3 regions of the Serratia sp. TSA_198.1 genome follow, and region 2 is predicted to be linked to each of the others. Evidence: predicted binding sites of a transcription regulator. Region 2 holds the regulator's gene; each other region holds the start of a gene.

The links. Region 2 encodes CRP, which controls carbon source genes, mostly activating them, when cyclic AMP is high. Its sites were predicted from a motif close to ATGTGANNNNNNTCACAT; they were not measured.
Region 1: the regulator CRP is predicted to act here: its motif matches at 1,589-1,606, upstream of serA (phosphoglycerate dehydrogenase).
Region 3: the regulator CRP is predicted to act here: its motif matches at 1,845-1,862, upstream of ACUTSW_RS04590 (6-phosphofructokinase).

What each region holds. Positions count from the first base shown of each region.
Region 1 is NZ_JBQZFP010000002.1:182,703-185,979, reverse strand. Features, by position in the region: gene ACUTSW_RS12260 (LysR family transcriptional regulator ArgP) at 1-615, opposite strand, end outside; gene rpiA (ribose-5-phosphate isomerase RpiA) at 820-1,476, shown strand; gene serA (phosphoglycerate dehydrogenase) at 1,802-3,040, shown strand; gene ACUTSW_RS12245 (5-formyltetrahydrofolate cyclo-ligase) at 3,085-3,277, opposite strand, start outside.
Region 2 is NZ_JBQZFP010000007.1:19,319-22,595, reverse strand. Features, by position in the region: gene ACUTSW_RS21680 (YccS/YhfK family putative transporter) at 1-1,285, opposite strand, end outside; gene crp (cAMP-activated global transcriptional regulator CRP) at 1,340-1,972, opposite strand; gene ACUTSW_RS21670 (OsmC family protein) at 2,352-2,759, shown strand; gene ACUTSW_RS21665 (phosphoribulokinase) at 2,805-3,277, opposite strand, start outside.
Region 3 is NZ_JBQZFP010000001.1:990,711-993,987, reverse strand. Features, by position in the region: gene ACUTSW_RS04600 (PTS sugar transporter subunit IIC) at 1-269, opposite strand, end outside; gene ACUTSW_RS04595 (PTS sugar transporter subunit IIB) at 262-576, opposite strand; gene ACUTSW_RS04590 (6-phosphofructokinase) at 587-1,567, opposite strand; gene ACUTSW_RS04585 (DeoR/GlpR family DNA-binding transcription regulator) at 2,136-2,891, opposite strand; gene ACUTSW_RS04580 (NUDIX domain-containing protein) at 2,993-3,277, shown strand, end outside.

The sequences.
Region 1 (3,277 bases), on a different contig from region 2:
CAAGAAAGCCTGATGCATATCGTCGAGATGATCGAACGCCACCGCAGGCGCTTTCAGCAGCGCGGAGCGCGTGACGCCGTTCGGGAAGTAGCGCTCGGCAAAGCCTTTCGAGGCGACGAACAGATAATCCAGTGCGCCCAGTTGATCCACCAGACAGCTTGGCAGCGGCTGCGGCTGGATACTCACCGCACCCACCACTTCACCGCGGCGCAGCCTTTCCTGGGTACGAGTTTCGTCCTCCACCTGCAGGTTCAGGCGGATAGGGGAATCGGTCAGCACCGGTTTCAGCGCAGGCAGCAACCAGGTCGCCAGACTGTCGGCGTTGACCGCCAGCGACAATAGCAGCGGCGTATCGGCGCCGGTGTCGTTACCCAGCCACTCCTCTTCCAGCAGTTCCACCTGGTGCAACAGCGCCAGCAATTTCTGGCCCTGCTCGGTCGGCCGCGGCGGTACGGTGCGCACCAGCAGCGGCTGGCCGAACAGATTTTCCAGCTGTTTAATGCGCTGGGATACCGCCGATTGGGTGATGCAAAGTTTCTGCGCGGCGCGCTCAAAGCCGCGCTCACGGATCACCGCGTCCAGCGCTTGCAGCGTTCGATAGTCTGGGCGTTTCATCGGAAAGATATCCCTTAAATTAGATTGATACTGGCACTATGCCACATTTCTGGCGTTTTACAGGTGGAAAAATCACGGAGCTATTTTGCTGCGGCGCGCCTAAAAATGCGGCTTAGGGTGAAGAAGTGTGATCCTGCCGGAGTGAAAAATAGCGATTTACCCTATAATACGCACACGTTTTCGTACAGAGGCAATGGACATATCATGACGCAGGATGAACTGAAAAAAGCGGTTGGCTGGGCAGCGCTGGATTACGTTACCCCGGGCACCATCGTTGGGGTGGGCACCGGCTCTACCGCCGCCCACTTTATTGACGCACTCGGCTCCATCAAGCACCAGATCGAAGGGGCGGTGTCCAGCTCCGACGCCTCTACCGCCAAGCTGAAAAGCCTGGGCATCCACGTGTTCGACAGCAACGAAGTGGATTCGCTGGATATTTACGTCGACGGCGCGGATGAAATCAACCGCCAGATGCAGATGATCAAAGGCGGCGGCGCGGCGTTGACGCGTGAAAAAATCATTGCCGCCATCGCGCGCAAGTTTATCTGTATCGTCGACTCCAGCAAACAGGTGGACGTGCTGGGCAAGTTCCCGTTGCCGGTGGAAGTGATCCCGATGGCGCGATCTTATGTGGCGCGTGAGCTGGTGAAGCTGGGCGGCCTGCCGGAATACCGTCAGAACGTGCTGACCGACAACGGCAACGTGATCCTCGATGTGCATAACCTGAGCATCATGGATGCCATTGCGCTGGAAAACAAAATCAACGGCATCGCCGGGGTGGTGACCGTCGGCCTGTTCGCCAATCGTGGCGCGGATGTGGCGCTGGTCGGTACGCCTGACGGCGTGAAGGTGGTTGAATAAACCCCATGCTACGGAGGCGCGTAGAGTGCGCCTTTATCTTGTATGCGGTCTTGGATCCTGCCCGACCGCATAATTCACTGGCTAAAATATCTTTTATTAAAAGCGCCAAATTTGGTGACATATGTCACATTGTGAGCCTTGGCTCCACAAAGCTTCTGTCTATTTCTTTCCCTTTGGCATTTTCTGCCAAAAACCGGCAACAACGCTGAGCCTTGTACTGACGGGCAGGCAATCGTTTGTATTGCCGCCCGCGTTATTTTTGTTATGTTGGATGCGTGCTGTTTCATAACAGCCGCTTCTGAAGTCTGAATATAGGGTCGGGTAAATGGCAAAAGTATCATTGGAGAAAGACAGGATTAAATTCCTGTTGGTGGAAGGGGTTCATCAGAGCACGGTAGATAATCTGCTTGCGGCCGGGTATACCAACATTGAATATCACAAAGGTGCGTTAGACACCGAAGCGCTTAAGGCATCCATCCGCGATGCTCACTTCGTCGGCATCCGATCGCGTACGCATCTGTCCGAAGAAGTTTTCGCTGCCGCAGAAAAACTGGTGGCGGTGGGTTGTTTCTGTATCGGCACTAACCAGGTTGATCTGAAAGCGGCGACCAAACGCGGCATTCCGGTGTTTAACGCGCCTTTCTCCAATACCCGATCCGTAGCCGAAATGGTGCTGGGCGAGCTGTTGCTGATGCTGCGCGGCATTCCTTCCGCCAACGCCAAGGCACACCGTGGCGAGTGGCAGAAACTGGCCGTCGGCTCGTTCGAAGCGCGCGGCAAGAGACTGGGGATTATCGGCTACGGCCATATCGGCACCCAGTTGGGTATCCTGGCCGAAGGCCTGGGCATGAAGGTATTTTTCTACGACATCGAGAACAAGCTGCCGTTGGGTAATGCCCAGCAGGTAAGGCATCTGTCCGATTTGCTCAATATGAGCGACGTGGTGACGCTGCACGTGCCGGAAACCCTGTCGACCAAGAACATGATGGGTGCAGAAGAGCTGGCGCTGATGAAGCCGGGTTCGATTCTGATCAACGCCTCGCGCGGCACCGTGGTGGATATCCCTGCGCTGTGCAATGTACTGGCCAGCAAACATTTGGCCGGTGCGGCGATCGACGTCTTCCCGGAAGAGCCTGCGACCAACAGCGAGCCGTTCAACTCGCCGCTGTGCGAGTTCGACAACGTGATCCTGACTCCGCATATCGGCGGCTCCACTCAGGAAGCACAGGAGAATATCGGCGACGAAGTGGCGGGCAAGCTGGCGAAATACTCCGACAACGGTTCGACCCTGTCGGCGGTTAACTTCCCGGAAGTGTCGCTGCCAGCGCATGGCCCGAACGCCAGCCGCCTGCTGCACATTCACGAGAACCGCCCTGGCGTGCTGACGCAGATTAACCAGATCTTCGCGGAAGAAGGGGTGAACATCGCTGCGCAGTACCTGCAAACCGGTCCGGAAATCGGCTACGTGGTTATCGATATCGAAGCGGAAACCGAACGTGCCGACGCCGCATTGCAGCGCATGAAGGCGATTGCCGGTACCATTCGCGCCCGTCTGTTGTTCTGAGTGTTTGCGCGTTAACGAAAAGGCCGGATAAATCCGGCCTTTTTCTATTCCTGCTCCCGCCACACCCAATTCTGCGACGGGGTGATGATTTCCGGTAACGGGATATCCCAATGCTCCACAGGGACCTTTTCCACCTGCTGACAGTCATGCGCCAACCCTATCGGGTAGAGGCCCGTAAGCTGCCAGTTTTGCAGGGTGCGATCGTAGAACCCGCCGCCCATCCCCAAACGCTGGCCT
Region 2 (3,277 bases):
GTAGCAGCCCGGCAGCGATCACCAGCCCGGCCAACGTGCCGAGCGCACGGTGCTGGATGCGAACCCGGGTGGCATTGTAGCCGTTCTGGCTCACCAGCATGACGGTCAGCAGGATCCAGTAAGGTTTTGGCAGATTGAAAACCATCCCCAGGCTGCTGCCCGCCGCCAGCATTACCCCCAGCCGTGCCGCATTGCGCAGGGCGTTGGATTTAAACGACAGGTAGCTGAACAGCGCCGGCCAGAACGGCAGGCGGTTTTGATTGGCCATCAGGTCGCGACGGTATAACGGATGCTGGGTGCGCAGCAGGCGAGCGATGCGGCTGAAGTGGTAGTAACAGAACTGACCCACCGGATTGTCGGGGTGCTGTGCGGCCACTTTTTCCAATGCTGCCAGCTCGTTGGTCATACTGAAGCGCTGGGAGTATTGATGATAGAGAATATCGTGCGCCACCGTGCGCAGCCGGCCGGCAATCACCTGCGCATTGCGGCGGATAATCGCCTCGGCCTGGCTCTGCTCCACCAGTTTTTGCACTTCTTCCGGCAGGTGCAGGCTGACGGTAATGTGTTCTTGTAAATCCAGCGCGACCTGAAAGGTTCGCTGCAGGCGTTTTTGCTCGAGATTATTGGCGTGCGGCAAAAAGTTGAGCTGCTGATACAGCAGGCTGATCAGGTCCATCACTTTTTGCTGGCGCACCAGCAGTGGCGGTAACGCGGTTTGCGGATCGGTATGTTGGGTTAACAGGGAATACTTGGCTTCGAAGTAGTCCGCCAGTTCCAGATAAAGCTGGCTCAACGATTCGCGCATCGGCTGTTCTTTCCACAGCTTGAACCAGAACCAGGTGAACAGGCCGTACCAGGCGGTACCCACCACATACAGTAAGGGGGCGTACCACAGCGGCACCGTGCCGGCCATGCTGAGAGAAAAGATGGCGGCGATCAACGCGGCGGGGAGCAGGCGGGCATGTAACGGGCTGATCTCGCCGCTGACGCCGAGCAGCAGAGCCAGGCCGAGCATCAACGCCGGCAGCGGCAATTGCCACAGCAACGCCTGCTGCAGCAACAGGCTGCTGAGTGCAAACAGTGAGCCGCCGACGATCAGGCGTTTGAAAAAACGTTTGTGGGGCGTGTCCAGCCCGGCGATGTTACAGCAGGCGGGAACCAGGGAAAACAGCAGGCCGAGTTGCAGGTGGCCGATCAGCAGGCCAAAGAGCACCGGCAGACACAGCACCAGCGTTTGCCGCAGTGCGTAATTGACTTCCGGGTGGTAAATCAGTCGACGCCACATGATCGGTCGGGGCATAAAAAAACGGCGCGAATCATCGCGCCGTTTTTTCAGTGATTAACGTGTGCCGTAAACGACAATGGTTTTGCCGTGGGCGGAGATCAGGTTTTGATCCTCCAGCATTTTCAGAATGCGGCCGACGGTTTCACGTGAACAACCGACGATCTGACCAATTTCCTGGCGGGTGATTTTGATCTGCATGCCGTCTGGGTGGGTCATGGCATCGGGTTGTTTCGCCAGGTTCAGCAGCGTTTGCGCGATGCGACCGGTAACGTCCAGGAAGGCGAGGTTACCCACTTTCTCTGAGGTCACTTGCAGGCGGCTTGCCATCTGCGCTGACAGGCGCATCAGGATGTCCGGGTTGACCTGAATCAGTTGGCGGAATTTCTTGTAAGAAATCTCAGCCACTTCACAGGCGGTTTTCGCCCTGACCCAGGCGCTACGCTCCTGGCCTTCTTCAAATAATCCAAGCTCGCCGATGAAATCCCCCTGGTTAAGGTAGGACAAGATCATCTCTTTACCTTCTTCATCTTTAATCAGCACCGCGACGGAGCCTTTTACGATGTAGTAAAGCGTTTCGGCTTTTTCACCTTGGTGAATCAGCGTACTTTTGGATGGATATTTGTGGATATGGCAATGAGACAGGAACCATTCGAGTGTAGGGTCTGTTTGCGGTTTGCCGAGAACCATTCGCTGTTATCCTCTGTTGTTATCGCTGCCTTGTGTCACAGGGGTCAGAGTTCCCTGTAAAACGTGCTGTCGCCGTTGTTTTAAGGGTGGCTGGCAGCAGGTTTTGAGGCGTGTCATAAATATACGCTGTCGCTCTAGCATATTAACTTGCCGGGAGAGCTGCAAGCTACATTCTATTAACATACCGGTAAAGGAGCCTTTCTCTGGGAGTTTCCCTGAAATCAGTGTCCCGGAAAGATTTATTGCGGCTCTGTTTGTAGCACAGAGTGAGGCGGGTGTCTCGTGTTGTCTTGCTTGCGCATGACCAGCATCAGGTTCCGTTGCCAGTTTCTATGCGAAAGCGTACTCTGATTTTAAGAAATTAATCGGAGTGACCAATATGCAGGCAAGAGTTAAGTGGGTGGAAGGGTTGACGTTTCTGGGGGAATCCGCGTCTGGCCATCAGGTGTTGATGGACGGCAACGCCGGCGATAAAGCCCCCAGCCCGATGGAAATGGTGCTGATGTCGGTGGGGGGATGCAGCGCTATCGACGTGGTGTCGATCCTGAAAAAAGGGCGTAATGACGTGCGTGATTGCGAGGTGAAATTGACCTCCGAACGGCGTGAAGAAGTGCCGCGCGTCTTTACCCATATCAACCTGCATTTTATCGTGACCGGCAAAGGTCTGACCGACAATATCGTTGAACGTGCGGTGAACCTCTCCGCCGAGAAATACTGCTCGGTGTCGTTGATGCTGAACAAGGCTGCCAGCGTGACTCACAGCTTTGAAATCCGCGACGTAGCGTAACGCGCAAGAATAAAGGGGCGCGGCCAACTGCCGCGCTCCGACCTATTACCCGATTTTTTTGCCTTCCAGCAGTTGCTGCACCAGCGGCGCCATGATCAGTTCCATCGCCAGCCCCATTTTGCCGCCCGGCACCACCAGCGTATTGATGTGCGAGATAAAAGAGCCTTGCAGCATCGCCAGCAGGTAAGGGAAATCGATCTGATCCAGCCCGCGGAAGTGAATCACCACGAAACTTTCATCCAGTGAAGGGATGGCTTTGGCGGCGAACGGGTTGGAGGTATCCACCGTCGGCACGCGCTGGAAGTTGATGTGGGTGCGCGAGAACTGCGGCGTGATGTAGTTGATATAATCCTCCATCGAACGCACCACCGAATCCATCACCGCTTCACGTGAATGCCCGCGCTCGCCGGTATCGCGGATCAGTTTTTGGATCCACTCCAGGTTAACGATCGGTACCACGCCGACCAGCAGATCGACATGTTTGGCCACGTCGGTATGTTCGGTAACCACGCCGCCAT
Region 3 (3,277 bases), on a different contig from region 2:
GCCAGGCCGGCAATGGCGGCGACATCGGTGATGTAACCGGTCATGCCGAAGCCGTGGGTGAAGATACTGTTCAGGTAGGTCAGGGCGCCGACAATGATGTTGATGCCCGCCATCATGATCAGAAAGCCCAACAGCGTTTTGAACGTGCCTTCGGCGACTTTGCCGATGGATTTTTTCTGCAGCAACAACCCCAGCATGGCGATAAAGGCAATCAGGATCGACGCCTGACCAAGCAGATCTTTGACGATAAAATCGATCAGGCTACTCATGATGGGGGCCCTTCATGTCGCGCTCTTTCAAAAAGGCCACAATCTTTTGCTCGATTTCCGCTTTATCGGTGAGCCGGTGGAGAACAATGACCCGTTTTTTTTCTTCTTCGCTGGCGTCGGCATTTAAAATATCGGCGAAGGTTTTTTGGGTGAGAATAATATCTGATTTAAAGGCGCTGGCCTCAGAGATCGTAGTGTGATCAATATCGGCTTCAATCTCTAATTTTTTCAGCACCGCTTTTGCGCTCATTTCGATGGCAAAGCTGGAGCCGAGGCCGCAGCCGCAAACACACAGTATTTTAAGCATGGACATCTCCTCAGATTATATTTAACTGCCTGGCGAGTTTGTAATGGTGTCCTTCGGTGTCGACCAAACGTTTTTGCATGCTGATTAAATCAATCGGAATAGGTTGATTGCCGGCATTAATAATGATTGCCTTGTTTTTCATTCCGGAATGAATACAGCGCACGACTTCGCTGGCCATAAGGGTTCCCTGATAAATTTCTTCGCAGGTGGGATCGCCATTGCGCAGACCGTACCCCACGATGGTTTTGCGAATACGTACGCCAATCTTGGGTTCCAGCTGTTTAATCATGGTGTCGATCGCCCCCTGGAAGCCTGGCGAATACTCTTTTGTATATCCTTCAGAACATAAAATGATAACGCTGTTTTGCCGCTCCAGCCGGTGGGTTATTTTTTCCGCCAATGCGTTCAAGGGATGTTGGCATTCTGGAATCAGGGCAAAGTCCGCATTGGATTTTATCGCCGATTGCAGCGTCAGTTCCCCGCAGTAACCGCCCAGCAGCTCAATCATAAATACGCGGCCCGGCAGGGCGCGCCCGGTATTTCTCAGCTTGGAGACTTCTTTTATCACCTGCTCGCAGGCGGTGGAAAAGCCGATGGTGTAGTAGCTGCCAAAAACGTCATTGTCGATGGTCATGCCCACGCCAAAACAGTTAACGCCAAACTCGCTGAGCGTATTTAAAAACTGCAGCGAGCCGTCGCCGCCGGCCATAATAAGCACGTCAATGTGCAGCGCTTTAAGTTGCTTGCCGATAGCTTCATATTCACTGGCGACCAGTTTCTTTGCCGTTCGGCCAGAAGAGATAATGGGCATCGATGAAATAGAGAAATCGACCAGATCGCGTCTGGCGATGGAATGATGCTGATTAGCCAGTAAGCCCGGTATTCCGCCGTTAAACAGAACGATATCTGCCTGCGCCAGCCTGGCGACCTGAAAAATAAAGTTGTTGATACCGGTGACATCGCCACCGCTTATTACCACGCCGATTTTCATATGCCTGCTCCCAGCCCGTTCCGTTGCAGTCATTGTTATTTTTGGCATCGGTAAAATTTGCAAGCGATATCACAAAACAATCACAAATATTTCCTTCGAAGAGATTGACAGCACTATTGAGAGTGATTTTTCTGTGAGGTTTATCTCGTTTTTGTTTTTGATAGACAAAAGAGAAAAGGTGACTATTTATTGATAATCAATATGTTGCCATCCGATTGCTGCGGTTTTTTTATAAAGCGGGAAAAATAGCAGATTGGGCCGGGGTCAGTTTAATGAAATGTGATTACTCTCGCATTTTTTGTGGCAGTGAGACGAATACGTAAAATTAATATCCCTCAATATGGGGTCAGGATTAAATAGCTGCGCACTAATAGTGCTGCTGGTGAGGAGCATGCAGAGCGCCGACACGCCGTGAATCCATCCATGGAGGCTCGTATCGCGCGTCCATGCGCTCAACGGTCGGCTAACCTGCATGCTCTCCACCCGTCCCAAGCTTGGGGTGTTGCGGTATTAAACGCAGCCATTTAATAACCGCGCATTGATTAAGTCTTTTATTTGGCCGTGCCACTCAGGCCCTCACCACCGTGACCCCGGCCTGTTCCAGCGGGGCGATCAACGCGGCGTCGGTCGCGCGTTCGACGATAATGGTCTGCGCCAGCGTGATGTCGCCAATCGCAAATTGTGAGGCGGCGTTCAGCTTGGCGGCGGAGGCCAGCACCACGGTTTCTGCCGCCCGTGCCGCCAGCGCGCGCTTGATATAGGCCTCTTCGAGATCGCCGGTGCTGAGCCCGGCGGTCGGGTGCACGCCCGTCACGCCCATAAAGTAAATGTCGGCGCGGATGTGCGACATGGCTTCCACCGCGGCGGCACCCACGCTGACGATCGAGTGTTTATACAACCGCCCGCCGATCAGGATCACCTCCACCTTAGGGTGTTCAACCAACCCGACTGCCACGCTGGGGCTGTGGGTGACGATAGTTGCCTCCAGCGTGGGCGGCAGCTGTTTCACCAGCTCGGCGGAGGTGGTGCCACCATCGATGATCACCACTTGCCCTGGAATGATCATCGCCGCTGCGGCTTTGGCTATCGCGCGCTTGGCGGCCGATTCCTGCCCGTTTCTTTCGGCAAAGGTGCCGATGGCGGGGGAGACCGGCAGCGCGCCGCCGTGCACCCTTTGCAGCAGCCCTTCGCTGTCCAGCTCACGCAGATCGCGGCGGAGGGTGTCTTCGGACAGCCCGAACATTTCGCTGAGCTGTTTGGCCAGCACCTGTCCGTCCTGTGCCAGTTTTTCCAGAATGATTTTTTTGCGCTGACTGGTGAGCATCGCGTTGTCCCGTTAAATTTGCACTGCACGAAATATCTTGATCATACACGAAACTGCACGATAGTATCCAGTTCCTTTCCTGAGTTGTGGAGTTGACCAACATGATTGCGACCAAAGATCGGGTTCGTATCGTTGAAACCCGGGTGTTGTCCGACGACTGGTATCTGCTGAAAAAAACCACCTTTGATTTTTTGCGCCGTGATGGCGTATGGCAACGGCAAAACCGCGAAACTTACGATCGCGGCGACGGCGCGACCATTTTGCTGTTTAACCGGCAGGTGCAAAAGGTGGTGCTGACGCGCCAGTTCCGCTTCCCGGTGTTCGTCAACGGCCACGACGGCATGCTGATAGAGGCCGCCGCCGGCTTGCTGGACAATGCCTCGCCG